DNA from 2 places in the Paenibacillus sp. J22R160 genome. Region 2 is predicted to be linked to the other one. Evidence: riboswitches for the same ligand, from Rfam matches in the RefSeq annotation. Region 2 holds a riboswitch; the other holds the start of a gene.
The links. A riboswitch is a leader RNA that binds a small molecule or an ion and turns the genes downstream of it on or off. The one in region 2 is predicted to bind thiamine pyrophosphate.
Positions count from the first base shown of each region.

Region 1: it holds a riboswitch for thiamine pyrophosphate, as region 2 does, so the genes downstream of both, AC58UW_RS17240 (ECF transporter S component) here and AC58UW_RS16060 (thiamine phosphate synthase) in region 2, are expected to answer to the same signal.

Region 1 covers NZ_JCAUAU010000007.1:84,831-100,708, reverse strand. Annotated here, with positions in the region: gene AC58UW_RS17290 (Ig-like domain-containing protein) at 1-2,501, shown strand, start outside; gene AC58UW_RS17285 (PH domain-containing protein) at 2,635-3,252, shown strand; gene AC58UW_RS17280 (hypothetical protein) at 3,355-3,744, shown strand; gene AC58UW_RS17275 (carbohydrate kinase) at 3,890-5,014, shown strand; gene AC58UW_RS17270 (pseudouridine-5'-phosphate glycosidase) at 5,011-5,922, shown strand; gene AC58UW_RS17265 (nitroreductase family protein) at 6,171-6,746, opposite strand; gene AC58UW_RS17260 (S-layer homology domain-containing protein) at 7,065-8,669, shown strand; gene AC58UW_RS17255 (YuzC family spore coat inner layer protein) at 8,823-9,308, shown strand; gene AC58UW_RS17250 (energy-coupling factor transporter transmembrane component T family protein) at 9,325-10,122, opposite strand; gene AC58UW_RS17245 (ABC transporter ATP-binding protein) at 10,113-11,612, opposite strand; gene AC58UW_RS17240 (ECF transporter S component) at 11,599-12,195, opposite strand; TPP riboswitch at 12,296-12,405, opposite strand; gene AC58UW_RS17235 (methyl-accepting chemotaxis protein) at 12,458-13,903, opposite strand; gene AC58UW_RS17230 (DUF3105 domain-containing protein) at 14,089-14,820, shown strand; gene AC58UW_RS17225 (AraC family transcriptional regulator) at 14,855-15,637, opposite strand; gene pyk (pyruvate kinase) at 15,757-15,878, shown strand, end outside.
Region 2 covers NZ_JCAUAU010000006.1:149,084-164,961, forward strand. Annotated here, with positions in the region: gene AC58UW_RS16005 (AraC family transcriptional regulator) at 1-695, shown strand, start outside; gene AC58UW_RS16010 (hypothetical protein) at 848-1,036, opposite strand; gene AC58UW_RS16015 (aminopeptidase) at 1,333-2,448, opposite strand; gene AC58UW_RS16020 (ArsR/SmtB family transcription factor) at 2,451-3,056, opposite strand; gene thiC (phosphomethylpyrimidine synthase ThiC) at 3,343-5,130, opposite strand; gene thiE (thiamine phosphate synthase) at 5,145-5,798, opposite strand; gene thiD (bifunctional hydroxymethylpyrimidine kinase/phosphomethylpyrimidine kinase) at 5,795-6,667, opposite strand; gene AC58UW_RS16040 (hypothetical protein) at 7,511-7,639, opposite strand; gene AC58UW_RS16045 (thiazole synthase) at 8,056-8,823, opposite strand; gene thiS (sulfur carrier protein ThiS) at 8,830-9,027, opposite strand; gene thiO (glycine oxidase ThiO) at 9,017-10,204, opposite strand; gene AC58UW_RS16060 (thiamine phosphate synthase) at 10,188-10,832, opposite strand; TPP riboswitch at 10,976-11,074, opposite strand; gene AC58UW_RS16065 (bile acid:sodium symporter family protein) at 11,235-12,221, shown strand; gene AC58UW_RS16070 (FAD-dependent oxidoreductase) at 12,935-13,345, opposite strand; gene AC58UW_RS16075 (hypothetical protein) at 13,535-14,263, shown strand; gene AC58UW_RS16080 (YbjN domain-containing protein) at 14,828-15,349, opposite strand; gene AC58UW_RS16085 (eCIS core domain-containing protein) at 15,520-15,878, opposite strand, start outside.

The sequences.
Region 1 (15,878 bases), on a different contig from region 2:
ATGAGATTTCCAAACTCGTCCTGAACAAGAATGAGCTTGCTTTGCAAGTTGGGGATACTGCGAATCTAACAGCAACCGCTATTTTCGTAAGTGGATCTACCGAGAATGCAACGGTCAAAACGGATTGGAATTCCGGCACAACAGATGTTGCTTCCGTCTATGCAGGTGTAGTGACCGCCAAAAAAGAAGGAAAAGCCGTTATTACCGCTACTTACATGGGTAAAACCGAAATCGTCAATGTCACGGTAAGCAAAAAAGTAAAATCGTTAACGACAGACAAACGCTCTCTCGAGCTGCGTCTTAATGCCACAGAACAGCTATTAATTACCGCCTATTACGATGACGGCACATCCGAGAATGTGACGAATAAAGCAGACTATACGGTCGATACAAGCTCCATCGTTACGGTTACCAACGGTTTGGTTAAGGGGCAAAATCCCGGAAGCGCAACGGTAACCGTCAAATATATGAATCAATCACTCACCCTGCCTGTCGATGTTGAGGTTGTTCGACGCATTGACGCTGAGAGCGCAAGCGTATCCTTGCTGCTGAACGGAACAGCTACTATTAAAATTATGGCTACTTATCCGAACGGCGACATTGCTGATGTCTCAGAGAAAGTTGTTTGGACAACAGATAAAGCCACTGTCGCTGACGCTATCAAAGGCAAGGTTACGGGCTATAGTGTGGGAACGGCCAACTTAACGGCAACTTACGGCACTAAATCTACGAAAATCACCGTTGACGTAGATAGCACCCTTAAACTTGAATTAGATAAGCAGAATATGCTTCTGAAAAAAAATACTACAGGTGAATTGAAGTTAACCGCTACATATGCCGATGGCAAAACGGAAGATATCACGGATCGCGCCGAGTGGGCGTCCAGTGACGAGGATATCGTCCAAGTTTCAAAAGGTAAGCTCTCTGCGATCGCGATCGGCGAAGCGAAAATTTATGCGAAATACGGGGATAAAGCCGTTGAGGCCAATGTAGACGTTGAAGTTCCGCGCCGATTGGTTGTAGATACGGATCTTGTTTCCTTGCAAACAGGACAAGAACAGCTCCTAGTCCTTCATGCTACGTATGCCGACGGCACAAGCGCAGAAGTTACACAAAGTGCTGAATGGAGCGTGGATGATGAGAATGTTGCTTTCGTCACCAAAGGAAAAATCACGACTTACAAAGCCGGTGTTGCGACAATAACGGCGAAATACGGTGGCAAAACAACGACCACCAAAGTGGAAGTCGATATCCCTACGGTCATCAAACCAACCAAAAAAACCGTTAATTTACAAATCGGCGGTTCCGATAAAATCGCATTGATGGCCTCTTTCAAAGACGGTCGCGAAGTCGATGTCACGAATAAAGCCGAGTGGACAAGCAGCTCCAAGGATGTTGCCGAAGCACGTAATGGTGAAATCTTCGGTCTTGCAACCGGCGCAGCGACTTTGACGGCGAAATATGGAACCCGCACAGCAGTCATTCAAGTATCTGTAGGCGTTCTGAAGAGCCTTAAGGTCAGCCAAGAAAAACTGATTTTGAAAAAAGGCGACTCGGTTACTTTGACAGCCGAAGCTCTTTATACAGATGAAACGAAGAAAGATGTTTCCTCCGACGTAATCTGGACCAGCAGCAATGTGAAATCCGCGACGGTTGACGGCGGAGTAGTGAAGGCTATCGCTTCTGGAGAAGCTACATTGACAGCTCAGCTAGACAACAAAACAGTGACTGTTCCCGTTCAAGTCGATATGGCAAGTGATCTTACTGCGAATGTAGCTAATCTAGTCTTTGACATGAATGAAACACGTACTATCGTTCTGACGGCTACGGACTCTTCGGGCGCACCGCATACTGTTACCAATGAGGCAGAGTGGAAAACAAGCAACAGCGCGATTGTGTTAGTTTCCAAAGGGGTTGTAACCCCGGTATCACGAGGGAAAGCAACCATCACAGCAACTTATGGCGGCAAAAACATTTCCATCCCAGTTGAAATCGGTGTAGTTGCAGGTCTCGTTGCAGATAAGACTTTCATCGTGACAAAACGAGGCGATCAAGTCCAAATCAAGTTGACCGCGACGCTGTCGAACGGCACAACCAAAGATGTCACGGAATCGGCGACATGGAAAGTAAGTTCCTATAAGCTGGGTACCGTTACAAATGGACTTTTCACACCTACAGCTTCAGGTAAAACGACGATCACAGGATCCTTCGGCGGCAAAATGGTCGCCATTCCAGTGGAAATCGACTCGTTGAAATATTTGAAAACCGATGTTGTCAAAGTCGAGCTCCAAGAAGGCAGCACAGCCAAAATTGAAGCTCTAGCCACATACACGGACGGATCCGAAGAGGATGTCACGAAGCCAGCTTTGTGGACATCGTCGAATATCATGATCGCGGATGTGAAAGACGGCATCATCAAAGCAACCGGCAAAGGAACTGCGAGAATTACGGTGACATATTCTAACATGAGAACAACGGTTCAAGTGACAGTTACCAAGTAAATAAAACAAAGGGCTCCTCAAGTAGATGCTTCTACTCAAAGGTAGCCCTTTTTTAAGTTATAACACTCGCCTGAATTCCATAATTTATACTATACTTATTAAGTAATTATTTGCTCAGGAGAGGATTGATATTATGTTCGGTAGAGTAGCAGCTGACATTCTGGGGTTAAGTGATGTAGGTTCAGTGATTAAGCCTGAAAATTACGATAAGGTAGATAGCGATGATTACGTTCTGCATGAGGATAACGAGAAGATTTTCTTTTTGATTAAATCCAAAACAGATGAATACTGTTTCACGAACCAAGCCTTAATTCATCTCGACGGCACAAGCGCCGTTAGCAAGAAACGTGTGCTGCACCGCTACCCTTACAGCAAATATGCTATTTCCCAAGTTTCCCTGGAAACAGCAGGCACGGTGGATCTCGATGTGGAGATTAAATTCGTGCTGGGTTCCGTCATTTTCTCGATTGATGTGCACAAAAAGCATGTTGAAGAACTGAAAGACCTGTATAAAGCTCTGATTAAGATTTCGGACATCACGCAGGAAAATGAGCATTTCCTTGACTATGCGAAGCAAAGCATCGAGCTCGCTTCCTCCACACTAAACCGTACGACGAAAACCGAGGGACAGAAGCTTTCCGAGGAATTCAAGCAGGTAAACCAAAATGCCTTCGACTGGCTCGTAAGCACGCATAAGCAGTATAAAGTGAAGGATTTCGGTTTCGTTTTTGAGAAATTCATTAATCAATAAAATTGTCCTAATTTATTGATACATAAGTTTTCGTTCATAGGGGAATATAACCATACCTGCATTTACAGACCACTATTCAAGAAGTGCTTGGAGGTATGGAACATGTTTCCCCGATTTATGAAACTAGCTTTAATTTCTTTTCTATGCATTACCGTCCTGCTTGGAGCGCATCAATACCGTAAGCATCCTCATAATCAGCAAGTGATCTCTAGCCCTGAAAGCTGGGAGGCGGCCAAGCAAGGTTCACCCACTTTTTATCAGACAAATCCATTCGGTATGCCTGGCGCAGATGCAAGGCTGCATATGACTACGGATATGAATCAACATGCCGCGGCATATGGACTTACACCGCCAACCTCGATGAAAGCTTTAATGGTTCAAACGCAGGAAGACGCTAAAAAAGGCTGGGGCGGATGGAGTTATGTCGGCCTGTTGGGACTGCTAGGGCTGCTGGGCATCCGAAGCCGTTCGGAGTCTTCGCATTCAGAATAAGCGATTAAAGGAGCACTGTTTCCGGTTTCGGGAAGCAGGCTCCTTTTCATTTTGCGAACGCATCGCAAACAATTGTTTTACTGTTGGACATTTGTCCGCTGCTATTATAAACTAAAGATAGTCAACGATCGAAAGGAGCCATTTCATGGATCGTGAACAGCAAATTCTAGCGCTCATTCGTCAAAATCCATTCATCTCCCAGCATGAAATGGCCAGCATCATCGGTATTTCAAGGTCGGCTGTCGCCGGCTACATCGCTGCCCTAACCAAGAAAGGGACGATCCGCGGGCGAGCTTATGTGACATCGGATGAGAGTACGGTCATGTGTATCGGCGGGGCGAACCTAGATAGCAAAGCGACTAGCAAGCAAGCCATTCGCCTGGCCTCTTCGAATCCAGTCACCGTGACAGAGTCCTGCGGCGGCGTTGCGCGCAATATCGCCCAGACGCTGGCGGGACTAGCTTGCGAGGCGGCGCTGGTCACGGTTGTTGGCGATGACAAAGCCGGCCAATGGGTGTTAGAAGAAACGCGGAAACGTGGCGTTGACGTCAGTCAAGCTATTGTACTCCAGGGTGAAAACACCGGGACGTACACGGCACTGCTCGACGCGACAGGCGAGATGTTTCTCGCTTTTGCAAATATGGACATCTACGATAAATGTACACCTGCCCTGCTCCGGGACAAATGGCCGCATGTGGCTTCTGCCAAGCTTATTATTGCAGATACGAATTTACCTGCTGAGACTCTTGGCGAACTGATTGATCGGTGCAGGGAAGAAAACCTCCCGTTATTTATCGATCCCGTATCTTCGGAAAAAGCCAAAAGGCTTCCGCAAGAGCTGCATGGGGTAACGGCGATTTTCCCCAATTTGGAGGAAGCTTGTCAGCTGGCAGGTATCGCGGCCGGCAACAACAGCAGCAACAGCAGCGATTACAGCATGATTGCAGGAGCAATCCGCGCACGCGGCGTCCGTCACGTCTTCCTAACGCTCGGCAGTCAAGGCGTGATGTATGCCGGCGAGGAAGGCGAGCGGCTTGTCCCGCCCCTTCCGACCAAAGTCGTGGAGGTCACGGGCGCAGGCGATGCTTTTGTCGCCGGTATTGCTTACGGGGTCATGCGGCAAGCCACCTATATGGAATCCTGCCTTTACGGACTCGCTGCTTCCCATATAACGCTGCAAACCGATCAATCTGTCGCAAGCGAGCTGACGGAAGAACGATTGCAACAAACCTTACTTCACCTGACCAAAGGAGACGAATCCCCCTTATGAATACAACTTACCTAACGTTTACTGATGAAGTTAAAGAGGCTTTGGCGAACAATAAACCAGTCGTGGCTTTAGAAACCACGATCATTTCTCACGGTATGCCTTACCCGCAAAACATAGAAATGGCCAAAAAGGTCGAACAAATCATCCGCGATCACGGTGCCGTTCCGGCTACAATTGGGATTATGGACGGTAAGATCAAGATCGGCTTGAACGAGCAGGAGCTCGAAGCTTTCGCAACGAATCCTCATGTGGAAAAAGTCAGCCGCCGCGACTTCCCCTACATCCTCTCGTCGGGCCAAATCGGCGCGACAACCGTCGCAGCCACAATGATCGGCGCTGCGCTGGCGGGCATTGAAGTGTTCGCTACCGGCGGCATTGGCGGCGTTCACCGAGAAGGCGAAGTGACGATGGACGTCTCCGCCGACTTGACTGAACTGGCGCAGACGAACGTTGCCGTTGTCTGCGCAGGCGTGAAGTCCATTCTCGATATTGGCCTTACGCTCGAATATTTGGAAACCCACGGCGTTCCCGTGGTTGGTTACAAGACGAGCGAGTTCCCGTCCTTCTACGCTCGCGAAAGCGGCTACGGCGTAGACTTCCGCCTCGATGAGGCAGCAGGCATCGCGGCCATGCTCCGCACGAAGTGGGAGCTGGGCCTTGTCGGCGGCGCCATCATCGCCAATCCGGTCCCTGCGGAATCCGCCATGGACCATGTCGAGATCGAAAGCTTCATCCAGCAGGCGCTTGCTGAAGCCAAAGATCAGAACGTGACCGGCAAGAAGGTCACGCCTTTCCTGCTAGCGCGCATCAAGCAGCTGACCGAAGGCCGCAGCCTGGAGACGAATATCGCGCTGGTGTACCACAATGCCGCAACCGCCGCGAAGGTCGCGGTTGCGCTAAAGAACTAAAAGACCTAACCCCTCCATTCCCAAGATAATTGTGGGAATGGAGGGGTTTCTACATGCAAAAAGTGCAGCAAATTCAGCCCGTGCCAGCGACTCAAGGCCAAATCATGTAAAACCTACATCTAATTCCGTCAAATCGCCCCGTGCAGGGCTTTAACCCGAAAATTTGATGTATGAATGACATGATTCCCTCTCAAGTCGCACAAACACGTGGAATTTGCTGCACTTTTTGCAGTTATTTTCAGCGAACGCTACTCGCTGACCCAAAGCGTTTTTCCCGCGAATGGGGTACGCGCTGCTTTCGGCGGAGCCATGTCCGGGTAGCCGAGATAGACGAAGCCGACAAGCTCCTCTTTCGCGCCGAGGCTGAAAGCTTCGCGCATCTTCGGATGATAGGTCGGCGCTCCCGTCCGCCAGATCGCTCCCAGACCAAGCGCGTGCGCGGTCAGGAGCATATTTTGGACAGCGGCATGTGCAGCTGCGTATTCTTCAATCTCCGGCACAACGGCTTGTGTCGAAGGTGTTATCGCCACGGCAATGACCACTGGGGCGCGAAATGCTTTTTTCGCCTGAGCGCCTTTCAGCACAGCCAACTCTTCCTCAGTCAATGCCGGATCGGCTTCAGACGCCGCTACCTCCGCATAGCCCTTCCCTAGCAGTCCGCGACCTTCACCTGTCATCACCCAAAACCTCCACGGTTCGGTATGGCCATGGTTTGGTGCCCAAGTGCCTGCTTCCAATATCTCTTCAATCAGCGCTTTGTCAACAGGGTCCTGTTTGACTTTCCCGATACTCCGGCGATTGCGGATTGCTTCTTTTATGTCCATGTTTCTCCCACTCCACTCTGTGAATTACACTTCATTTTATTCTTATTCTAAGTCTATTGTGACATGAAAGATTCTGCAACAGCAAACATACTGGTTGTTCAAAAATTTAAGGCAAGAAGCAACAAAGAAAGGACTCCTAACGAATGATGTTCGCCGAGCCCTCTTTAATATCCCTATTAGCACTCTACCACCTCAACTGCCAAGAATTTGACAATGACATGGGCTATCAGGCAAGCTATAGTTATAGCAACAGAACGACGCACGATTGCTTGCTAGATTCATAACTTCATATTGAATTTAAATCCTAGGAGGTACTACATGAAAAAACTAACAATGATCGCAACAGCTGCTATGGCTTTCTCTTTGTTCACTTCCGCTGCGCTAACTCACCCTGCTTCTGCTGCTGGCAAAACTAGTGCTGATTTCACCGACTTGGCTACGATCGACGCTTCATTAAAAGCCAAAATCGATGCTATGCTGGCGTCCGATATATTCGAAGGCGTATCCGACAACACGTTCGGCATCACGCAAAATATGACTCGTGCACAATTTGCAAAAGTAGCAACGCTCATTTATGACATTAAAGTAGATACTTCAGTTAAGGTGTCCAGCTTTACTGACGTTCATGCAGATGATTCCGCTAACGGTTGGGCAATTCCTTACATCGAAGCTGCGAAAAAAGCCGGCCTTATTGACGGTGTTACCGATACAACTTTCGTCCCTGGTGACTCCGTAACTGCAGGTCAGCTCGACACCTTGCTTCTTAAAGGATTAGGTAAAAAAGTGTCCGTAACAGGTACACCTTGGTATACGGATGCCGTGAAACAGGCAACAGAGCTAGGTATTCATCCTTCTGGAAAATCCGGAGATCAAGCAGCTAACCGCGCTGACCTCGTTCAAAGCTCTTACGCGGCGCAGCAAGCTTTTGACAACCAAACACTCATTTCGATTACAAAAGTTCAAGCTTCATCCGACAATAAACAAGTCACAGTTTCTCTGAATAAAAAAGTGGACACAACCAAAGCAACATTCACACTAAAAAATGCCACTACTACAGTTCCAGCAAAAACGACATGGTCGGCAGATGGCCTTACAGCTACCATTGTTGTTGACGCTGCGCTTCCAGCAGGAGATTACACCGTAACACTTGGCGGACTAGACGCTTCTACGATTAAAACGGCATCTGGAAGCTTCAGCGTAGCTGCAACTGACACTGGCAATATTTCAATTGTTGGCAATTACACGTTGGCTTCCGTAATCGATAGCGGATTAACAAGTACGGCAACAGGTTCGATCAATCAGGCAACTGCTGAAGATCCAACACTAAGCAAATTTGCTAAAGAAATTAAAATTCAAGTTAAAGACGCTAGCGGTGACATTATAGCTATGCCAGGTATTGTAAAATCTGTGTTCTCTTCTAACACTAGCGTTGCGAAAGTTGCCGTTTCAGATGACCATCACGCATACGTAATCGGAAACAAGGCAGGAACAGCAGATATCAGTGTAACTGTTCAAATTGGTAACGACGATCCCAAACAACTGCACGTAACGGTGACTGTTACTAGCGACGCTGTTAATGCAACAGAAATTAAAGCAGGCGAAACTTCCATTAGTAAAGAAATGAAGGATGATAACGGCGTTGCCAAAGCTGTGATTAATCCATTTATCGATATGGATCTTTCCCTGACAGACAATTATGGCATCACATATGAAAATACGGAGATTGCGGATTATAACTTTGCGCTGGGCACACTTTTTATTACCAACGATGTACAAGGTAATGGAACTGACCCTGTAGGTACTGTAAAGGTAGATGCTGACGGTAAAATTCAAGTTGAAGGTAATGTAGCATCTTTTGAAGTAACGGCTGTAACTCCATCCGGCCAAAAAGCAACAAGCTTCGTTACTTTGACGCGCAAATAATTATATCAACAGACGAAAGGGCTGCCCTAAGTAGTTAATCTACTTGAGGGTGGCCCTTTTTGCGTCCAATGCCGCTGATGCACCAACGTGCCTATTCCACATATATTGCTAAAGCGCACGCAAGCTCAATTCTCAAGTAAAGGGGCCCGTCCCATGTACAACTACCCTGTTTATTACTTTCATCAACAGCTTTTATATCCTCATTCCACGACTGTTTCTCCTGCTTCCCCTTATCAGCGACCTTATGGCCACTATGAGCATCTTGATCTTGATCAGTCGGAAGTTTGGGCAGGTTGGGAGCAGCATTACCCCAATTTATATTCGAATACGAACATCCCCCGTGATTATCCAAACGTCGATTCTAAAATGCTTTCCAACTCGGTTGCGTCTTCTCAGCATCTGCTTAAGGACGCTTCACTCGTCATTCAAAAGCTGGCTGAACCGGCCATCGCTCGCGAGTTAATGACGCATGCCCAGCAGGGAAATCAAAAAGAAGTGGATCGTATTGTCCACTCCTTCGGCTGCAAATCGGTTGTTGTGACCAGTTACTCACCAAGCTCCATTAAGTTTACTATTGATCCCCAAACGAATGACATACCTTGCTGCGAGGTTACATTGTCGCTCAAATGGGGGCAATAGCTTAGTCCACTTCCGTCTACCGGACGTCAAGAGCATCCCAAATCGGCCATGCCGTCCCCACCCAATGCGCGAATACAACAAGTAGAAACCAGTAAACCAGATAATAAATATCTAATTTGGAGTAGCTGGATTGATAGTAATAGGTTCGTTTGGTGTGACTAGAAAAACGTTTCGCTTCCATGGCCACGGCTGTTCGGTGAGCGCGGCGGATGCTCTGCGCAAGGAGCGGAATAGCATACATGCGCATTGTCGTATACCAACCTGTCAGCCAGTTGCGTCTCCGCTTCCTGCCCCGCACCTTAAGCGCATACCGCAGCGTTTGGAATTCCTCCAGCATAAGCGGCAGCATACGCAGAGCGGCAAGGAAGCTGTAGGCGTACTTCGGCGCCACCTTCCATTGCTGCATCAGCGTATAAAACAGGGCAACCGGCCGCGTCGTCAAGCTGAATAGCAAGCCGACTGCCGCGACCTGCAGGCCCCGGAAGCCCAGATGCAGACCGCGGTAGAAGCTTTCTTCCGTGATTCGGATGAACCCGAGGCGAAACCACTCCGTCTCTCCATTGCCGAACATCATCATTCCCGCCGCAGAGGAGAGAAAGATGAGCAGGAACGGCGAAGCATACAGCAGCAGACGCCGCAGCGGCTGGCCTGAATATACGAACAGCGGCACCAGCGCGCCCGCTGTTAAATACATCATTGTATTCAGATTATGCGTGAATACAACAAGAACAAACAGAAGCAGCGACAGGACAAGCTTCACTCCCGGATTGACCCGATGCAGCCAAGTTTCACGGTACGTGAACGTTATTTGCATACCATCGGCGCTCCTTCCTTGGCGTGTGCTGCGAAAGTCGCAGACTGTTCCTTCACACAGCCGGCTTCAACCTGCCAAACGCGCGTGGCGCAGCGTTTGACGATCTCCTCATCGTGCGTCACCATCACGATGACTGTCCCGCCTGCGCGCAGCCGTTCCAGCTGCCCCAGCATGCGCATCGTACCGCGTGCGTCGAGCCCGAAGGTGGGCTCATCCAGCAGCAGGATACGAGGGCTGCGAACCGTCGCAGAAGCTACGCTTAAGCGGCGCTTCTGGCCCATCGAGAGCTGGAACGGGTGCCGCTTGCGCAGCGCGAGCAGATCGTACTGCCGCAGCAGCTCCTCCAGAGCGGCCTGCTGCGTGTCCTTCCCCTCCTCCGTCTCCGGCAAGGAGTAGAGCAGCTCTTCCTCCACTGAATTCGTCACGAATTGGAATTCGGGGTTCTGGAACACAAAGCCGACTTGCTCAGCGAGATGTTCGATTTGGCTGCCCTTCACTCCCTCGATCCAGCAGCTGCCCTTGGTTGGGATAAGCCTCATAATGGCGAGTAGGAGCGAGCTTTTGCCAGCGCCGTTAGCACCGGTGATCGTGATCCAGTCACCTGGATAAACGCTCAAGTTATCCACAGAGGTCTTGATCTCTCCGCCGCGAAACCCGGTAAAATCGCGAAAGGACATGATCGGCTGCCGATTTCCTGCATCAGCGTCCACAACCGCATTACTCCTGCTTAAGCGTCCCATGTGACTGTCGTCCCAGACGCCAGGATACCAAATGCCATAGTCGGCAAGCTGCTTTTTGTAGCTTTCAAAGACGACTTGTGGTGAGCCGTCAGCCAGTATCTCGCCATCTGGAGAGAGGACAATCAGACGATCGATGAGATCGAGAATACCACTGATTTTATGCTCGACAATGATTAAGGTCATGTCAGCGCCAATGGACCGGATCGTCTCCCAAACAAGCCCAGTCCCCCCTTCATCCAATAACGCCGTAGGCTCATCTAGAAAAAGCACTTCCGGCTCCAAAGCGAGGACGCTTGCAATCGCCAACCGCTGCTTCATCCCCTGCGACAGTTGGCTGATTAAGGTATGAGCATCTTCTAACTGCAACCCCACCATCCTCAGATAATGCGCGATGCGAACCGGCATTTCCTCACGGGGGACCTGTCTATTTTCCAATACGAAAGCAATCTCCTCATCCACATACGGCATGCAGAACTGAGCATCCGGGTCTTGAAACACATACCCCCAGCGGCTTGGCGTGAGAAGCTTATCCGCCTTAAGCGGAATCTCGATAATATTGGGGACGATCCCGCTCAGCACTTGCAGCAGCGTCGATTTGCCGCAGCCGCTTGGCCCGAGCAGCAGCACCTTTTCCCCCGGCATCACGGAAAAGGATACCCCTTGAAATAACAGGGGAGCCTCGTCACCGGGGTATTTTAAGCGCAGATTGGTAACGCCGATTCTTCGTTCATTCGCTTTACCCCAGTGCATCGTAATCTTTCTTCGAAACGGGACGAACCAAGTTAAGTACCCCAGTGCGAGCCAATGCCTTAGCCAAATAAAAGGCGAATATGCCAGCGATAATAGCAGAACCAACGAGTCGAAGCCCAATAAATAAGCAAAAATTCCAGAATGATAGCTGATCAATGTAGCCATAGTATTTATCTATGGGCAGGGAAAGTGCTGCGGATGCGAGGGACGCTAGAACGGTTACACTCACATTAGTCCGACGATACAGGAAAAGCGCGAAAATCAGCTCTGCGCCAAGTCCTTGAAGAATGCCGTACACAAGTGTCGATGCCCCCCATGTTCCTCCAAAAAGCGCTTCAATCGTCGCGGCTGCAACTTCCGCCAATAATGCGACTCCTGGCTTCCGAATTACGAGAAAAGCAAATGTGGCCGCCATGAACCACATACCGTAGCTTAACTGCTCGGCGTGCAGACCGATCGGTTTTATCAACTCATATATCGGACCCCATATGCGATAAATCACCCCAAATACCGCTGCGATCACGATCGTGACCAATATATCCGTCAATTTTAATCCTTTTGCTCCTGTTTCTTTTTGTGCCATCTCTTCTTCCCACTCCTTTTTCTTGGATACAATTTGTCAAATGAGATAGGCGAACACGACAAAAAAAGCCTACCGGGATGCGGCAGGCATAAAATTAGTGCAGAAAGGCACTCCAATTCTCTACGCTGGCATTACCCAGATCAGATTAACGGTCAGTGGCATAGGGCCACTATCTCAGCCTGACTTCATCAAGCACCCGTGTTGCTATTCATTTGGCTTAACTGTATCGGATTAACCGATATTTGGCAATGCCTTTGCGAAATTATTTTTCAATCAAAAGCTTTAAATCCAGCGTTAATCCGTACAACTGGCGGATGCTCTCTACAATATCCTCCACCCGTTTCTGCTGTACTTCCGCGCTAGCTAGCACTTGCTGCACAGAAGCAGCGGACTCTTCGGTTATCGCTGCGACAGATGTCATTTCCTCGGCAACCTTCTGGGACGACAATTGTAATTGCTGATTCATGCGCTGCAAATTCTCTGCTTGCTCCATAACTTCAGCTGTATTCGTATGAATGACCTCGAATAATTGTTCAACGCTTTCCGCTGATTTTTTGCCCGATTCTACCGCTATTTTACCGATGGCCACTTTCTCGACAGCTGTTTCCACCTTTTGTTGAATGGAGCCCAGAATCTCTGAAATATCCGTCGAAGCTACGTGTGCGTTCATCGCAAGCTTCCGAATTTCACCAGCAACCACTGCAAAACCTTTACCATGTTCCCCAGCTCTTGCAGCCTCGATGGAAGCATTGAGCGATAGAAGATTCGTTTGATTAGCGATATCAGCGATCGTTGTCACGATATTTCCAATTTTCACATTTTCTTCGTTTACTTCATTCATGATGTTCGACGTTTCCGATACGATCACGGTTATATCCTTGATTTTATGCGTCAGATCTTCCATTTGACTCTTGCCTTCATTCGTCATGCGGGCTGTATCCCGAGATCTGCTGCTCATTGTGTCCGATGCGGAAGAGGTCATCTCTACGGTCTCATTCACTTCTTGGATTGCCGTTGTGATGTCTGTAATGGAAGTTGCTTGAGATTCAATACCGATGGAAATCTCTTGAAAAGCCGCGACGACTTCTTCTGTGATTCTGCCAGTAACGGATGCATTTTCATGAAGCGTATTACTAGAAGTTCCCAGCGCTTCTGTTGTCGTGCGTACCCCTGTCAGAACCTCTTCCGTCTTCATGCGTGACACCTCGGACTCCCGAGCGCTCTGGGCTACACGGCTCAATAGTCTACTCCCGATCTGACCTTGACCAATAAGCGTAATAATTGTGAGCACATAAAAAGCATTGAGTGCAATATAGTCAATTGGACCTGACAATGTGGAGCAGAAATAGTTCAAATTAATGATTCCGAGCACACCATTGAGCAGCATCGGCCTATAATCCATATACAAGGAGGTGAGCGCTAAACTTAAATATAAGATAAGCATGCCAGACAAAGCGGTACTATGCGCCATAAAGAAATAGGAGATCACATTAAGGCCTATCGCAATGATATACTTCGTGTATTTGATCCCGATTTTTTTCCAGATAAGAAACGTGCATATTACCGCGATAGGCGCTCCGAAAGCCAGTAGGGTCGTCACTACTCCCATCGATCTATAGGAAGCCCCCATTCCTAACACCAAACATGCCCACAATAGCTTTACCATCAAGCCGTTTCTTTTATGTAATTCTAGCATCTGTGCTGTCATTTGGTCGCTCCTCCTTTTATTCTACAAAAATAGACATTTTATTACATGATTCAACATTACCATGGGAAAATCCTCCTTTTCTCATGATGAAAACGGGATCTTTACAAAAAATTTGACTTCTTGTCTCTATCGAAACTACAATATGTAGTGTAAGACGGATTATAAACATAAAGGAGCTCATATCAATGGACAATTCCACCATGCAGAACGGACCAGATCTTATTGCTATTTTGCTTTATATAGGGGCAGCCCTTTTCATTTTGGCCATCATCGGCTACGTGATAGCCGCTAAAACGAACAAAGCGAACACAAGCAAGCTGAAAAAAGCAGAGAAGCAAGCTCTGCAAAAAAAACGCAAAACATGGCTGATTCTCTCCCATACCCTTATAATTTTGGCAGTCTGCTCTGTGGGTACTTCTCTGATCCAGTCCTCATCCAACACATACAGCGTAGAAAAACTTAATTATAATGCGCCGATCCAGGTTACTACGGATAAAGATTACGGCCGCGGCCACGATGAGGGCATGCTGACCTACGAGATGAAAATTCCAACCTCAGGCACGCACAGTCCGCATGACTTGAAATTCGGCTTTTACAAAGAAAGACCGACGTATGCGATGCTTGTCCATAATTTGGAGCACGGCGACATCATTATCTATTACCATCCAGATGCGCCTCAAGAGTTGAAGGACCGGCTCGATTATTTAAGTCGCTTCAAGAAAGCTGGCGCTGGTGTGTTAGCTGTATCTAATCCAGATGTGCCCAGCGATAAAGAGGTTGTCGTAACCGCTTGGACGAAAACGATGCAGCTACCAAAATTTGATGAAGCCAGTGTCGGTACGTTTATTTACCAGAATATTGATAAAGGTCCTGAGAAGATCCCGCCTGAAGTGCGTCGTGGCGGAGGAACAATGTAACGATGAGAGCTGTGTCATCGAAGGCTGACCCACGCTATTTACGGACGGTTTCGCGGTCAGAGACCAAGTCAGTCGGTACAAGTCCAGTCAACCTTTTGAACACGCGATAAAAATAAGACGGGTCATTGTACCCGATGAAATCGGATATTTCCGTCACTGTCAATGCCGAATGCCTAAGCATGTATACGGCGGTTTTGATCCTGGCTGCATGCACGCATTCACTGATCGTCTGGCCGGTCACTCTGCTGAAAAGTGTCGCCGCGTAATTCGGCGATCTATTAATGCAAGCACCCAACTCCTCCTTGGTGACATGCTCCCGGTAGTGGTTCTGGATGTAGCTCTTCATATGCTCAACCAGTTGGAGTGTAGCACTCGTGACAGCCTCCTGATCCCACTCTCTATGCAAATAAACGAACAGCTCTGTTAGCAGCGCTTCACACAGCGTCTGATAATAGGGCTGTTTGTCTTGCCATTGCTGATGGATGTGTCGCAGCCGGTCGAGAATCAGTTCGTATTTACTTGTGATTCGACTTGCGGCTCTGGAGAGTTTGAAAAGCGGGAAAGAGGCTTGAACGGTTCCTGGATCAAATTGAACGACATATTTTTCGTGCAGCATGGTTGGAACACTTCGTCCATAAAAGGGAATACTGCTCGGTATGAGCAGCCACTGCCCCTTCTCCAGCACTTGCTTCTTTTCCTCGATCCAATACACACAGCGGCCGTAAGTAACAAGTACAAGCGTCCAATCCTGGCAACCCTCCTGCGATTCCCCGTACCAATTGCTGCTTTTATCAAACGTGTAACTCGTCACCTTCATTTTCCACCGCCTGAATACTATATTTCATATAGCATACTATAATTCATAGAGTTTTGTCGAAAAAAGGCATATAATGAAGCCAAAATTGATTCGTCCACTACGAAAGGAAGTCCTTAACAATGCGTAAAACGAAAATCATTTGCACCATGGGACCTGCTTGCGATTCGATCCCGACTCTGAAGGAACTCATTCGCTCCGGTATGAGCGTAGCTCGACTCAATATGGCTCATGGCGATTTGGA
Region 2 (15,878 bases):
ATCATTTGCAGTATGGCGATCTATTGATCATGCACAGCAACGAGCTTCACAGGCCTAATTTTCAATCCAAAAAACAGCGTTACGAGAACTGCGTCATCCACTTTAATCCTGCGCTGCTCGCAAACATAAACTCTTCGCAGTTTGATTTGCTGCAGTGCTTCAATAACCGCAAGTTCGGTGAACAAAACCGGATGCGTCTGAATCCCCAGCAAATTGACGACTTCTTGAAAATAATCGAGCGCATGGAGTTGTACACGCGCCCTCAGGCGTTGCCTGGATCGGACATTTTGTTTGTGGCCGCTTTTACCGAGCTGCTGGTGTTTATTAACCGGATCTTCCTCAATCAAGGCAAACAGGAGGATCAGGTCATGATTCCTGACAAGTTGTCCTCCCTTTTTACGTATATTGACGAAAATCTGGATCAGGATCTGTCGCTCGAAGTGCTCGAACATGTTGTGTTTATGAATCGCTCCTATCTTTGCCGTTTATTCAAAAAGCATACGGGCAGCACCATTCATGAGCATATTCTGTTTAAGCGCATTAACAAAGCGAAGCAGCTGCTCCGCGAAGGCTCTACGGTCACGGATACGTGCCAGCTGGCCGGCTTCAACGACTACTCCAACTTCATCCGCACCTTCAAAAAAGCGGTCGGCCTTCCTCCGCGCCAGTACCAGGCGCAGCAGCGGCGGGGATGATCGTGCACACTGCCACAGTAAGTTGCCCCAGTCATGGACTGGGGCTGTTTGTTTCTCGCTTTGGGATGAGAAACCATCGTTGGATTAGCATTCTTAGAGCAGCTAATTTGCTTATCAAGCCTCCGTTAACGATGTCTAACATCGTTAACTTCTCAATACACACCTGCTTCACGCACCACTGCTACTTTAACGCTGAAAAACATACTTAGAGTAGCTAATTTGCTTATCAAGCCTCCGTTAACGATGTCTAACATCGTTAACTTCTCAATACACATCCATATTTCGCGCACCACTGCCACTTCAACGCTGCAAAACATACTTAGAGTAGCTAATCTCCTCATCGTGTTCCAAGGGAACGAGCTATTTCGACGCCTTTCCTGCAACAATAGATGGAAAAACTACCGTTATTCTTTGCCGATCCGTGGCAGGGAAGGCATTTGCGGGAGAAACTCCATCTAAATCGTCGGTAGCTACCCGAAATCCACTAGATTCGGTGAAATTAGCGGGAGAAATTCCAGCTAATTGGCTAAAAATGGATCATTTGCGACAATTAGCTGGAGTAATCGGCGTTAACCAGAATAAAAAGTCCCCCATCCCCCGCACATCGTGCAGGGTCTAGAGGACCTCATCACTCAAATTATTTCAAATTTTCCGGGTTCAGCTGCAAAAGCTCAGGCAGAACGAAAATGCCGTCCTTCCGAATCAGCACATCATCAAACCAAATCTCGCCGCCGCCGTATTCCGGACGTTGGATGTTCACGATATCCCAGTGCAGCGAGGACTTGTTGCCGTTGTAAGCATCGTCGTAGCAGTTGCCTGGGGTGAAGTGGAAGCTGCCGTCGATTTTCTCATCGAACAATGTATCCTTCATTGGATGTTGGATGTACGGATTCACGCCGATCGCGAATTCCCCAACATAACGGGCGCCTTCGTCCATATCGAAAATCTCATTAATACGATCCGTATCGTTCGCCGTCGCTTTAATGATTTTACCATTTTCAAACTCAAGCACGATGTTTTCGAAAATAAAGCCGTCATGCGGCGTAGGCGTATTGAAGGAAATGACGCCGTTCACGGAATCACGAACCGGCGCGGAGTATACCTCGCCATCCGGAATGTTGAGTTCGCCGTCGCATTTCACGCCGCCGATTCCTTTGATCGAGAACGTCAAATCCGTTCCAGGACCAACCAGACGCACTTTATCCGTGCGATCCATCAGATCTTTCAACGCGTCCATCGCTTTGGACATTTTGCCGTAATCCATCGTACATACATTGAAGTAGAACTCTTCGAAAGCATCTGTGCTCATGCTAGCCAGCTGCGCCATGGAAGAAGTCGGGTAACGTAGAACGACCCATCTTGTATCCTTTATACGAACATCAAAATGAACTTGTTGATAGTATATGGAATTATAAAGCTTCATCCGGTCCGCCGGGATATCCGAGAGCTCATAAATGTTAGCTCCGCCGCGCACGCCAATGTAGCCTTGCATTTTCTTCATTTGGAAAGCATCCACATCCGCCCAAGTTTGCATTTGAGCTTCTGTTCCTTCCATAACAAGCTGGCGAATGATTGCATGATCTCGCACGTTAACGTAAGGATGAGCGCCGGCTGCGTGAATTTTTTTCACGAGTTCTTTGACAAGCGCGTTATCGATGCCGTAAGCTTCGATCAAAATATTTTCTCCAGGCTGCGCTTTAACCGAATAATTCACAAGCACATCAGCCAGTTTCGTTAATCTTGGATCTAACATTCTTATCTCTCCTCTACTTCTTCCACTGGGTCAAAAGACGGCTCATTCGTCTGGAAGCCGACTGTCGTTAAGTAAAACCATTCCCCGTTCTCTTCCTGCTGAGAATCGAGTTCAAAAATAAGGGCGCGAAACTTTCTAAGCCATTCCGCATATTTTTCTTTGCTCATTTTGACTTCAACCTGTGTCATAATGATTGGCCAATGCGCACGGTCAGCAGATGGAATTTGGAACGCCTCTTCCGGGGCATTAATCGCTCTGCGTCTGGCACGTGCGAGTACGCTCAAAGTTCTCTCACGGTAGTAATTCTCTACCTCGGAAACATAGGGGAGCAGCGCTTCACTAGGCACAAAGCCACGCGCGACGGCTCGGTAAAATTTCTGGACGATACCATTTTTAAGTTCCGTACGTACGACTGAGATCAATCCATGCTTTTCCAACTCATTCAAATGATAGTGTACTTTCGCACGCGCCATCCCTAGTAGTTTAGCCAATTGTTGGCCGGTATACGCTTTCTCGATGAGATAAAGCAGCACCTTTGCGCGTAGTGGATCACTTATCGTTTTTAATTGTTCTAACTCTTCAATAATATAAACCGGTTGCAGCTTCATCTGGATTCGACCTCCCTCTCATGTACCAATTTTGCCGTGGAAATAAGCGTCTTTGGTCAACTCTTAATCTCTTACGAGATTAATTAAACGACGGTCAAATCTTTTTAACCGTATCATAATGCGAAAAGGAAATCATGTCAATTGCCGTTTCTGCAATGCTCATAGACATCCCCCTCACTTAAATGTTTCAACGCGTTAACGAATTACCGAAGTTAAGCTTTATTCTCTATGGTAGCAAAAAGGGACGTTTCTGTCACCAAGAAAGGTAGAAACGTCCCATAATTATTTAGCTGTAGATCTGGCTCCCTGCTTCACGGAACTCTTTGGACTTCTCCTGCATCCCACTGCTAAGGGCGGCTGCTTCATCCAGCCCCTGTGCATGCGCATACTGCCTGATATCCTGCGTAATTCTCATGGAGCAGAACTTCGGACCACACATGGAACAAAAGTGTGCTGTTTTCGCGCCTTCTGCCGGCAGCGTCTCATCGTGATACTCGACCGCACGCTCCGGATCGAGCGAGAGATTGAACTGATCGCGCCAGCGGAACTCGAAGCGCGCCTTCGACAGCGCGTTGTCGCGAATTTGCGCGCCCGGGTGCCCTTTGGCCAGATCGGCGGCATGCGCAGCGATCTTGTACGTGACGACCCCAACGCGGACGTCCTCTTTGTTCGGGAGGCCAAGGTGCTCCTTCGGCGTCACATAACACAGCATCGCCGTGCCGAACCAACCGATCATCGCTGCCCCAATAGCAGAGGTGATGTGGTCATAGCCCGGCGCAATATCTGTCGTCAGCGGCCCTAGCGTGTAGAATGGCGCTTCATCGCAGACTTCCAGCTGACGGTCCATGTTTTCCTTGATCATGTGCATCGGCACATGACCCGGGCCTTCAATCATCACTTGGACGTCATGGCGCCAAGCGATTTTGGTCAGTTCGCCGAGCGTATCCAATTCGGCGAATTGCGCCTCGTCGTTCGCATCTGCGATCGAACCGGGACGCAGCCCATCGCCCAGAGAGAAGGCGACGTCGTAGGTTTTCATAATTTCGCATATCTCTTCAAAATGCGTATACAGGAAGTTCTCTTGGTGATGCGCCAAGCACCATGCAGCCATAATTGATCCGCCGCGAGACACAATACCCGTTACACGCTGAGCTGTCATTGGAATGTAACGCAGCAGCACGCCTGCATGAATCGTGAAATAGCTGACCCCTTGCTCCGCCTGCTCAATCAGTGTATCCCGATACACCTCCCAGGAGAGGTCCTCGGCTTTGCCGTTTACTTTCTCAAGCGCTTGGTATAAAGGAACCGTCCCTACTGGAACCGGTGAGTTGCGAATGATCCACTCGCGTGTTGTATGTATGTTTTTACCTGTCGATAAATCCATGATCGTATCTGCGCCCCAACGGGTGGCCCACGTCATTTTCTCCACCTCTTCCTCAATGGAAGAAGCGACAGCGGAATTACCAATGTTGGCATTGATCTTTACCAGAAAGTTGCGTCCGATGATCATGGGCTCACTCTCTGGATGATTAATATTAGAAGGAATAATGGCGCGGCCTAGCGCGACCTCTTTGCGCACAAACTCGCTATCAAGATTCTCGCGAATCGCAATGTACTCCATCTCAGGCGTTACAATACCTTTGCGGGCGTAGTGCATCTGTGTTACGTTGGCGCCTTTTTTGGCGCGGAGCGGTCTCCGGTGCAGGCCTGGGAATACTTCCGCTGCCCCTCTTGCGTCTGGTGAGGAGAGTCCGTTATCTTCCGGCTTTATTTCACGCCCCTCATAGGCTTCTACGTCCCCGCGCTCCTCAATCCATGATAAGCGATTAGCCGGCAGCCCTTGGCGAATATTGGTATTTTCCTCCGTATCCGTATAAATACCGCTTGTGTCATACACATGTACAGGTTCATTCGCCACTTCGTCACCGTGAATATTCGTGGAAGTCCCGAGCGAAATTTCCCTCACAGGTACTTGGATATCCGGTCTGGACCCTTGTACATACACCTTTTTACTGCCAGGAAATGTAGAAACTTGAACGTCTTTCACGGGACTGCTGTTCTTGCTTGTTGTCACATCATGACCTCCTTTTAATGGGTTATTGTTAAAATGCGGACCAGCTCCGACGCCGCTTCCTGCGGGGAGCGCGCGCCAGCGATCGCGCTCACAACGGCTACGCCATCCGCCCCTGCGCGGATGACGGGCAAGGCATTCGCGGCATCGATGCCGCCGATGCCGACCAAGGGCAGCCGGATGCCGCCTTCGCGCATCCGGGCAATCATGGCAGGCCCCTGGACCTCACGCGCATCGAGCTTCGTGCGCGTGGCGTATTGGGGGCCTACGCCCAGGTAGTCGGCGCCTTCGGCTAACGCCGACTGCGCCTCCCCCAGATCGTGGGCTGACACGCCCACGATCATATGCTTCAGCCGCTTCCGCACGGCGGCGGCTGGGGCATCCTCTTGGCCGATGTGAATACCATCGGCCTCCAGCTCTAGAGCAAGCCTTTCATCGTCGTTCACGATGAAAGGGATCTTGTGCTGCGCGCACAGGCCGCGCAGCCGGGCGCCCAGCTCGAGCAGCGCCGGCCCCTGCAAGGCGCCTGCGCCTTTCTCGCGGAGCTGAAACATCGTGATGCCGCCGGCAATCGCAGCCTCCAGCACCGCATAAGGGTCAGCCCCTCCGCAGTTCGGGCTGCCCATGACCAAATACAAACGCAGCTCTTTGCGTAGTTGTTCGCTATTCATCGCGTCCCTCCAGCATAAACATCAAGGCTCACAATGACGGTGTTAGAGGCAGAAGCAGCGCTCTCCTGCCTTTGCCCGCGTTGGTACGCCCAATGGTTCGTAGGCCCATGACCGCTTCCAATATTCAGCGGTTCGGCTATAGCTGCTTGGATGAAATTTTTGGCCAAACGTAAAGATTCTGAAGCTGGCAGACCCTGCGCAAGCCCTGATGTGATAGCCGCGGCAAACGTGCAGCCGGTACCGTGCGTATGCGGTGTATGTAGCCGGCGGGAAGAAAACTCTGTGAACGACTTCCCGTCATAAAACAGGTCCGTAGCATACAGCGTATCCGCTTCATGTCCGCCTTTGATCATCACATGCCGACAGCCGTATGCATGGATTATTCTTGCTGCTTGCTGACGCGACTCGCTATCCGTGATCGATATTCCGCTAAGCGCCTCCGCTTCCGGAATGTTCGGTGTGACCACGTCAGCCAGCGGCAGCAGGTACTCAAGCATGGCGTCAATCGCCTCTTGCTGAAGCAAAGAGGCGCCGCCTTTGGCAATCATGACGGGATCGACGACGACTCGTTCCCATTTGTAGCTTTTTATCGCCGCAGCTACGATTTGGATAATTTCAGAGGAGAACAGCATCCCGGTTTTGAGCGCATCCGGGCGCAAATCAACTCCGATGGACGCTAGCTGCTGCTCTACCGCCTGGGCGCTCATCGGATACACGCCTTGAACGCCAAGTGTGTTCTGCGCGGTCACAGCAGTAATCACCGACATGCCGTAGACGCCCAGCTCTTGGAACGTCTTTAAATCAGCCTGAATTCCTGCTCCCCCTCCGCTATCGGAGCCCGCGATCGTCAACGCTTTATAAATGGACATTTTGGCCTGGCTCCCCCTTTCGAATGGTTAAAAACTTAAGTCCCTAAGCTCCTTGCGGCTGAGATGGCCTTTTCCGTCCGCTCGTTGGCGGCAGCGCCGGTTTTCCAGCCCGAGATCGCCTTTTCGGCTCTCTCGTGCGAGCTTATTCGCCCGTTACTCGCCGCCTTGCGGCTGAGACGGCACTTTCCGTCCGCTCGTTGGCGGCAGCGCCGGTCTTCCAGCACGAGACGGCATTTTCGGCTCTCTCGTGCGAGCTTATTCGCCCGTTAAACGCCGCTTGCGGCTGATACGGCATTTTCGGCTCTCTCGTGCGAGCTTATTCGCCCGTTACTCGCCGCCTTGCGGCTGAGACGGCCTTTTTCGACCGCTCGTTGGCGGCAGCGCCGGTTTTCCAGCACGAGGCGGCCTCTTCGGCTCTCTCGAGCGAGCTTATTCGCTCGTTACTCGCCGCCTTGCGGCTGAGACGGCACTTTCCGTCCGCTCGTTGGCCGCAGCGCCGGTTTTTCAGCACGAGGCGGCATTTTCGGCTCTCTCGAGCGAGCTTATTCGCTCGTTACTCGCCGCCTTACGGCTGAGACGGCCTCTTCCGTCCGCTCGTTGGCGGCAGCGCCGGTTTTCCAGCACGAGACGGCATTTTCGGCTCTCTCGTGCGAGCTTATTCGCCCGTTACTCGCCGCCTTGCGGCTGATACGGCCTTTTTCGACCGCTCGTTGGCGGCAGCGCCGGTTTTCCAGCACGAGGCGGCCTCTTCGGCTCTCTCGAGCGAGCTTATTCGCTCGTTACTCGCCGCCTTACGGCTGAGACGGCACTTTCCGTCCGCTCGTTGGCCGCAGCGCCGGTTTTTCAGCACGAGGCGGCATTTTCGGCTCTCTCGTGCGAGCTTATTCGCCCGTTAAACGCCGCTTGCGGCTGAGACGGCATTTTCCGTCCGCTCGTTGGCCGCAGCGCCGGTTTTCCAGCACGAGACGGCATTTTCGGCTCTCTCGTGCGAGCTTATTCGCCCGTTACTCGCCGCCTTGCGGCTGAGACGGCCTTTACCGTCCACTCGTTGGCGGCAGCGCCGGTTTTCCAGCACGAGACGGCATTTTCGGCTCTCTCGTGCGAGCTTATTCGCCCGTTACTCGCCGCCTTGCGGCTGAGACGGCATTTTTCGACCGCTCATTGGCGGCAGCGCCGGTTTTCCAGCACGAGACGGCATTTTCGGCTCTCTCGTGCGAGCTTATTCGCCCGTTACTCGCCGCCTTGCGGCTGAGACGGCACTTTCCGTCCGCTCGTTGGCCGCAGCGCCGGTTTTTCAGCACGAGGCGGCATTTTCGGCTCTCTCGAGCGAGCTTATTCGCTCGTTACTCGCCGCCTTACGGCTGAGACGGCCTCTTCCGCCCCCATCCCTAAACCCGGCTAAAACCATCCATCGGGCTGCTTGCCGAAGCATAACGCTTCTTCGGAATTCGGCCTGCCTCGAAGCCAGCGCGTCCCGCTTCAATCGCGAGCTTCATGGCGTAAGCCATTTTAACCGGATCCATAGCACCCGATACCGCTGTATTCAGCAGCACGCCATCTGCACCCATCTCCATTGCAAGCGCAGCATCCGAAGGAGCGCCAATGCCAGCATCGACGATGACTGGCACCGTAGCTTGCTCAATAATGAAGCTCAAGTTGAGCGGATTGATAATGCCTTGCCCTGTGCCAATTGGTGAAGCTCCCGGCATGATGGCATGCACCCCGAGCGCTTGCAGGCGTTTAGCCAATAGCACGTCATCCGACGTATATGGCAGCACGATGAAGCCCTCTTCCAGCAGCATCTCAGATGCTTTTAATGTTTCGACGGGGTCAGGCAGCAGCGTCATCTCATCTCCAATGACTTCGACCTTAATCATGTCGCAAAGCCCGGATGCCTTCGCCAATTTGGCGATGCGCACCGCTTCCTCCGCTGTTTTGGCCCCTGCCGTGTTCGGCAGCAGCGTGAAGTTCGACACATCCAGCATGGATAAGAAATTCGGCTGGCTCGCCTCAAAAATGTTCATCCGCCGCACCGCAAACGTCAAAATCTGCGATTCACTCACATCAACAGCCTGTTTCTGAATATCAAAATTAGGGAATTTGCCTGTGCCTAACAATAATCTCGAGCGAAACTCATATGGTCCGATTTTTATCATGGTTAATTATCCCCCTCCAACAAAATGAACGATTTCAATTTTATGTCCTTCTAATAATTCTGTTTTCACGTGATCTTCTTTTTGTAAAATGTTGTGATTATGCTCGACGACGAGCATTTTCTCTTGCAGCTCAAAATGTACAAGCAGTTCATCAATCGTCCGAATCGTATCCGGCACCTCGACGCTTTGACCGTTAATGTGCAGCTTCAATCCTGTGCAGCTCCTCTCCTATTCGTTGCACGCCTTCCACCCGCTTGGATGCTCCCGACAGATCTGGGCTAAAAGCAGGCAGATTAGCTTGCAAGGCACCTAAGTCCTCGCCTGACACAAGCTGAGATATGACCTTCCCCGTGACTGGGCTGAGCAAAATACCATTGCGGTAATGCCCGAAGGCCGCAAATAATCCCTCGTACATCGGGACTTTGCCGATGTACGGCATGCCGTCTGGCGTCTGCGGGCGCAGGCCCGACCATGCTTTCTCCCACTCGGCTTCGCCGATTGCGGGCATTAATTGCTTCGCTCTCGCCATCAGCTCTGCCAGTCCTGCCAGCGACACCTTGCGGTCGTAGCTGCTGGGCACAACCGTCGCGCCGACGAGCAGCCGTCCTCCCGCTTTGGGGACAATATAGCACCCTGGCGTGAACAGGGTCTTCTGCAACTCACGCTTCTCGGTGAGAACTGAGAAGCACTCCCCCTTCACGGGATACACCGGCAGGTCGATCCCGCTGCCAGCCAGGAGCTGACCGCTCCACGTCCCGGCCGCCACAACCACCTGGGCGCTATACAGCGGTCCCTCGCTCGTCATGACGCCGATGATGCGATCGCGCTCCGTCAGCAGCCCTTGAACTTGGGCGAATTCCTGCAGCTTCGCCCCGAGCACCCGCGCTGCCTGCGCGAAGGCCGCCGCCAGCTGCGGCGCCTCCACCTGCCCATCCTTCGGCAGGTACAAAGCTCCGCGCGTCGCCCTGCTCAGCGCGGGTTCGAGCTCTGCGGCTGCAGCTGCGCTCAGCCACTCCGCTCTTTCGCCCGCTGCGCGTTGGAGTTTCTCCCTCGCGCGCAGCTCCTGTTCCTGAGCGTCGCTGAGCGCGACGTTCAAGAGCCCTTCACGGACGAGGCCGATGTCGATGCCCGTGAGGCTTTGCAGTTCCCCGCTCAGTTCGGGGAACATCGCTCTGCTATGCCGGGCCCACTGGAACAGGGGCCCTGTGTCCTCCATCTCGGACTGCGCTCCGAGCATGCCGGCTGCGGCAGCCGAGGCCTCCGTCCCTAGTCTGCTGCGCTCCAGCAGCGTGACGGACTGGCCTCGCTTCGCCAAGTGATAGGCGATGGATGCGCCTATCACGCCTCCGCCAACGATGATAACGTCACTCGTATGCTTCATATCTCTCACCTCTAATTTCTTCTAGCTGCAATTCTCGGAGATAAGCTTTTACCGTTTCCACAGGGTCTGCCGCCTCCCAAATGCCGCTCATCACCGCGATGCCGGATGCTCCCGCTGCAAGGACAGACTTTACTCTTTCAGGTGTCATGCCACCAATTGCGATGACCGGAATCGTGACCTGCTCGGCAACATGCCGTAGTTGTTCAAGCCCTCTTGGCCCAACCCCCAACTTTGAGTTCGTTGCAAAAATATGGCCATACATGATGTAATCCGCCCCCTCCCGCTCGCGTTTTACGGCTTCCTCAGCGCTATGTACGGAGACTCCCGTTCGATGCACACTTTGGCAGCTCTCTCTTATCTCCAGCAGCTGTGGAGAGTTTTCGGGAAGGTGCAAACCTCCAAGCCCGGCAGCGGCTGCCATCCATGGATATCCGTTGATACAAAGGATTTGCGCAGGTACGCCTTTTTCCAATAAATACTGTACGCCCATAAAAACTTCATCCATCGGCTTCGTTTTCTCGCGAATATGAATGGCCCTGACATAAGGATGAATCTGGGTAGCAATCGCCGCCATATCCTTCCATGCCAATTTGCCGTTCGATATCACATGCAGCTCGCACTCGGACATTGAGGTCCGCCTCCTCACTTTGAACCGCTGTATCAATAGGCCCAGGCACCCTTCAGCGCCAATCAAGACGCAAAAAAACCACTTTTCCAGAGAAAAGTGGTTGTAGGTTGCCCGCATAATAATCATGCATAAATGAGGCGCCAAAAGTCCGGTTTCCACTTTCCTCCGCTGGTATGACCCAGTTCAGGTTCAAAGGGTTCAGATTGCTCTGTCTCAGCCTTGCGGCGCCCCTAGGGATACATTCGTATTCATTTGTTCATTATCATAACACGGTATCCAGTCGTTGGAAATAGAAATTTCCATCCCATCTTATCCTAGTCACCCTAACTTATTGCTCTTATAATAGGGAGAACGCGAACCTCGGCCCTTATTCCCCATTGTCAGGAAGGATGAACACCCTAGATGCTATCTCAATTGAATCGTCAACTAGAAAAAATTATGCCGCTCATCACGCCGGTCAGCGTACTTATCGGTGTTTGGCTTGGCAGTCATTTATCCAGCTTTACCTTCTTATCGCCTTGGCTGTTTGCTTTTATGACGTTTTCGGGCAGCATTAGCTCCAGCTTCAAGGAATTTGTTAAAGTTATCGTTCAGCCTCTACCTCTTATTACTACACTGCTTATTCTGCATGTTGGCATGCCGCTGCTTGCGTTTGGGCTCGGGCACGCTGTTTACAGCCATGAATCGTTAACCATCACTGGCCTCATTCTCGCAGCAGCCATTCCAACAGGAATTACAAGCTTCGTGTGGGTCGCCATTTATCGTGGAAATATCGTGCTCACGCTCTCCATTATTCTCATGGATACCGTTCTTTCACCGTTTGTTGTCCCTTATACACTCTCTGCGCTGGTCGGCACGAAAGTCCACATGGACACTTTGGCCATGATGAAAGGTCTGTTCTTCATGATCGTCGTCCCCTCCATTCTAGGTATGCTGCTTAACCAATGGACAAAAGGAAGAGTTAAGGAGCAATGGAGCGGTCGTCTAGGCCCTTTTTCGAAAATATGCATGGGCATCGTTGTCGCTATTAACAGCTCCGTTATCGCGCCATACTTGCGAGATTTTAATGCCAAGCTGCTTGGTTTGGCTGGGTTTGTACTAGCCCTCGCTTCCCTGGGCTACATCCTGGGATGGATCGTCGCGAAGTTGCTGAAGTGGGAGCAGGACGTCGTCGTAGCACTTACTTTTAATAGTGGCATGCGAAATATTAGTGCCGGCGCCGTGCTCGCTGTAGCGTACTTCCCGCCTCCGGTAGCGATTCCTGTTGTGCTCGGAATGCTGTTCCAGCAGTCGCTAGCGTCGTTATTTGGTTTTCTTTTGAACAGAAAATATGCCCTGAAAAATGATAGGCAGCCTAATCTAACTGCGAGTCGTGCCAAACAAGTTTAATGGAGGGGCTCCGTGTGCAGCTTCTCTTTTAAATTTGGAAATAAAAGGAACTTTTTACTCACACTTCAGTCTAATATTCTGGAGGTGATCGCATGTCATTGTTTAATAAACAGACTCATTTTCGAACAATTCTCAGTAGTTATCTCAAAAGTCCTCTGATCTGGTTCTGCATTGTAACAGGAATATTAATTGTGCCCCTTCTAGGCTACCTAGTACTTTGGCTATTAGTACTTGGAGAGTAACCACATGCCATTACGGAAGCAAGAGTTTGCCTATATTCAGTTGATGAATTTGATCCTCTGTTAAACCACTCAGCTTATTTTTGGCCGTCACACCATTCAAGGTAATTCCATACGTTATTTTTTAAATATTCATGCATATCTTTTTGTGTTAATTTACTTAAATCCCTCTCTCCTTTTAAATGCCCAAGTAGGATCCCTATGACTTCAGCAGCTAAAGAGGTATTAGCTTGAATGCGCGCACTGCCATAGGCGACAGATGAGGTCCCACGTTTTTACCTGCTAAAATGACGTTGGCAAACCCTTTGGGAATAAAAGAACGTAGTGGCATACCATATTTGTCGGGGTCCCCACTATGTTGTCCCCAAGTGTGACTTGCTGTTCCTTGAAGATAATTGGATATCCTCCGATACTCACGTTGTCCCAGAACATGCTGCCGCCCATCAGGTCCGATGCCTGCAATACATACTCCGTTTATATAGAGATGCCAGATTCAAATGGTATCCCCTTAATGAGTGAATTGAAATACTGCTCAAATTCATTTGCTTTTCTGATCTCACCACTTTTATAGCGATTAAAAAGCTCTTTTACTCTTCCCTGAAGCAAGGAATGATTTTGGTCATCAACCGGTTCATCCAGAAACTGCATCTGCCCTTGAATGAGCTGTCCTCCAGGTTGCTCTCTGGGATCTAGAATGGTCACCGACACCCCTTCGTCGATAGCCGCTCTGGCCAGATAAACGCCTTCTATTTCCGATCCAATCACAACAACATGGGTTGCTTGGTGTTTTTCTTTTTCCACTTGAGCTTTCTGCTGATCACAAGCAGCTATAAATAATAAACAGGTAAAAAGCAAACTGATTTCTAAGCCTTGATACTTTCTCATCGCTTCCTCCACATACAAATAATGGATATTCAACAATTTGACGATACCCCTGCTTTAAAGTTCAATCGCATTACACTCAGCCATCTTTAAGCTAACTTTTATCTACAATTCAGCTTCCCTTCTCTTTTTTTTCATAATTGGGCCGTACAATGAGGGAGAAGATCAAGGATAGGAGTGGTACATAAACATATGAAAATGAAACAAATAGCCGGCTTATGCATCCTTATTCCCGCATTGCTCAGCGGCTGCGGCAATCAAGCTTCCCCTCAGCAAGCAGCGGCGAGTACAGCTCAGCCTGGGCAGTCTTCGCAGCAGAACGCGCAGTCTACAGCCGATGGGAAGCAGGGCCAGAATCGGCCTGCCATGAGTCAGGCGCAGAGACAATTGTTCACCACCTTCCAAACGCTTCTCATGATGGACAAGGCTGAAGGACTTGCAATCACCAAGGAGCAGGCTCAAGTCATGCTGCCTGTTGCGCAGGATATCGAATCCAAAGCTGAGCTCAGCGACGACAACAAAACCAAGTTGTTCGAAAAGCTGACGGATGCTCAGAAGAAGTTCATCGACGACTCCGCGAACCGGATGGCTAATCGGGGGAATGGCGGCGGGAATGGACCAGGAGGAGCTAACGGCGGAAATCAAGGTGATGGCACGCGCGGGAATGGCGGCGGACAAAAAGGTGGAAAACCAGACGCCTCAGCATCGGCTTCACCGAATGCAGCAGCTTCACCCTCGGCTTCACCGAATGCAGCAGCGGGTTCAGACGGCACAGACACTGGGAAGCAGCCTCGCGAGAACGGCGGTAAAGCAGGCGGCAACCGTCCTGCCGGTGGCAACGGCAATGGCTTTGGCAATGGCGGGCAAATGAAAGATCCGGCCAAACAGCTTGTTGAGCTCTTGCAGGAGAGAGTGAAATAAAGCAACAAGTCTGCTTTAGAGGACTTCAGAGCCTGTCGATGCATGGATGACTGTTTTGGATAGATGGAAAAACTACCGTTAATCTTCTTAGCTTATTGGCTGGGAGCGAAATAGCGGTAGAATCTCCAGCTAATGGCCCCCTAGCTGGGTGAAAATGCGCTAGTTTGGCGAAATTAGCGGTAGAATATCCATTTAATTGGACAAAAATGGAATAATCCAAGGAAATAGCAGGAGTAATCGGCGTTAATTATGCATATCCCAGTTCTACCCTACCAGTTGCCCGGTTCCCAAGGGTGCTCCAACCAGCCATGCCGTTAATTAACCAAGAGGCCATCTTTTGGCGAGTAACAGGTAAATGGAACTATGATCTGCTATATCCCTATTTTCCGGCTAAATGGTCCGTCCAACGGGCAAATAACGCCCTGTAGTTCCGCCTAAGCTTGGAATAGGGCGATTTCGCACAAATAGCGGCCCCCAGTTCCCTTAAACTGGATCACACGAAAAAAGGGCTTCCCATCAGTAGATTCATCTACATTTGGGAAAAGCCCTTTTCGTCGTTCCTATTTAACCTCTAAGTGCCTGAACAACCTGCTCGGCATTAGCCTCACCGCTGGCTACCAGCTCGACATGATCGGCAAACATATCGCACATATAAACGAACAAGCTCAAAATTTCCAGCACTTCTTCGCTGTCAAAAGAGCGCCCAGCCGAAACACTGTACACATAGCGGTAATGCAGCTCATTATGCTCATTAATGCCATAATGGCCAATCGGCAATCGCGTATTGATTTCAAGCAGTACTGCAGCAACCTCATCGCGCTTTCCTTGTTCGAGGTGAAAAGGAAGCGTACTGTATATTTGCAGCAGCTGGATCGCAGCGATCTCTTCGTCATTTAAAGGTAAAAAGCTAAAGTGCAGAAAGCGTTCCCGCTCTTTTTTATCCTCTTGAAAACCCGCCATCAACACGTGAAGCGGAATCGCTTCTGATTTCTCCAACAAATTGGTGGCAAGACCTGTCTCATCCAAAATCTCTTTTAAAAGCCCTAACTGCGCGAAATGACGCGCGTGTACATGGTCTGGCAGCATATGTGTCCGCCCTCCTGCTATTCGTTTAATCTGATCATTCTTAACTTTCTCAAGTACAAATATACCTGCTCCCAAAGCTTCTGCGGTGCACCGAATTAGTTAGGCTCACTCCTGCATGCGAAAAAGCAACAGGCGACATTATTATCCCTGTTGCTCATAAGGAGATTCTCTTATTTGCCGCCTCGCTGTTGAATGACATGTGTTAACTCATGCCCAAGCAGCTCCTGGCCTTGATGCGAATCGGGGTTATACCGACCTTCTCGGAAAAAGATATCATTCCCTGTCGCAAATGCCTCCGCACCTAACGAAGCATTAAGCTTCGACGACTCGGAATCATGATGGATGTTAACATTACTGAAATCCGCGTTAAAAGCTGATTCCATCTTTGCTTGAATTTGCGCATCCATCTTACTGCCGCTGCCTTGCTTGGATTTAATCTGCGACTCAATGGAAGCCCCTGCCTCAAACGCTTCGCCGTCGGAAGACTTCATCTGCAGCTCTTCCTCCTCAGACTCCCCGCCTTCGCTCC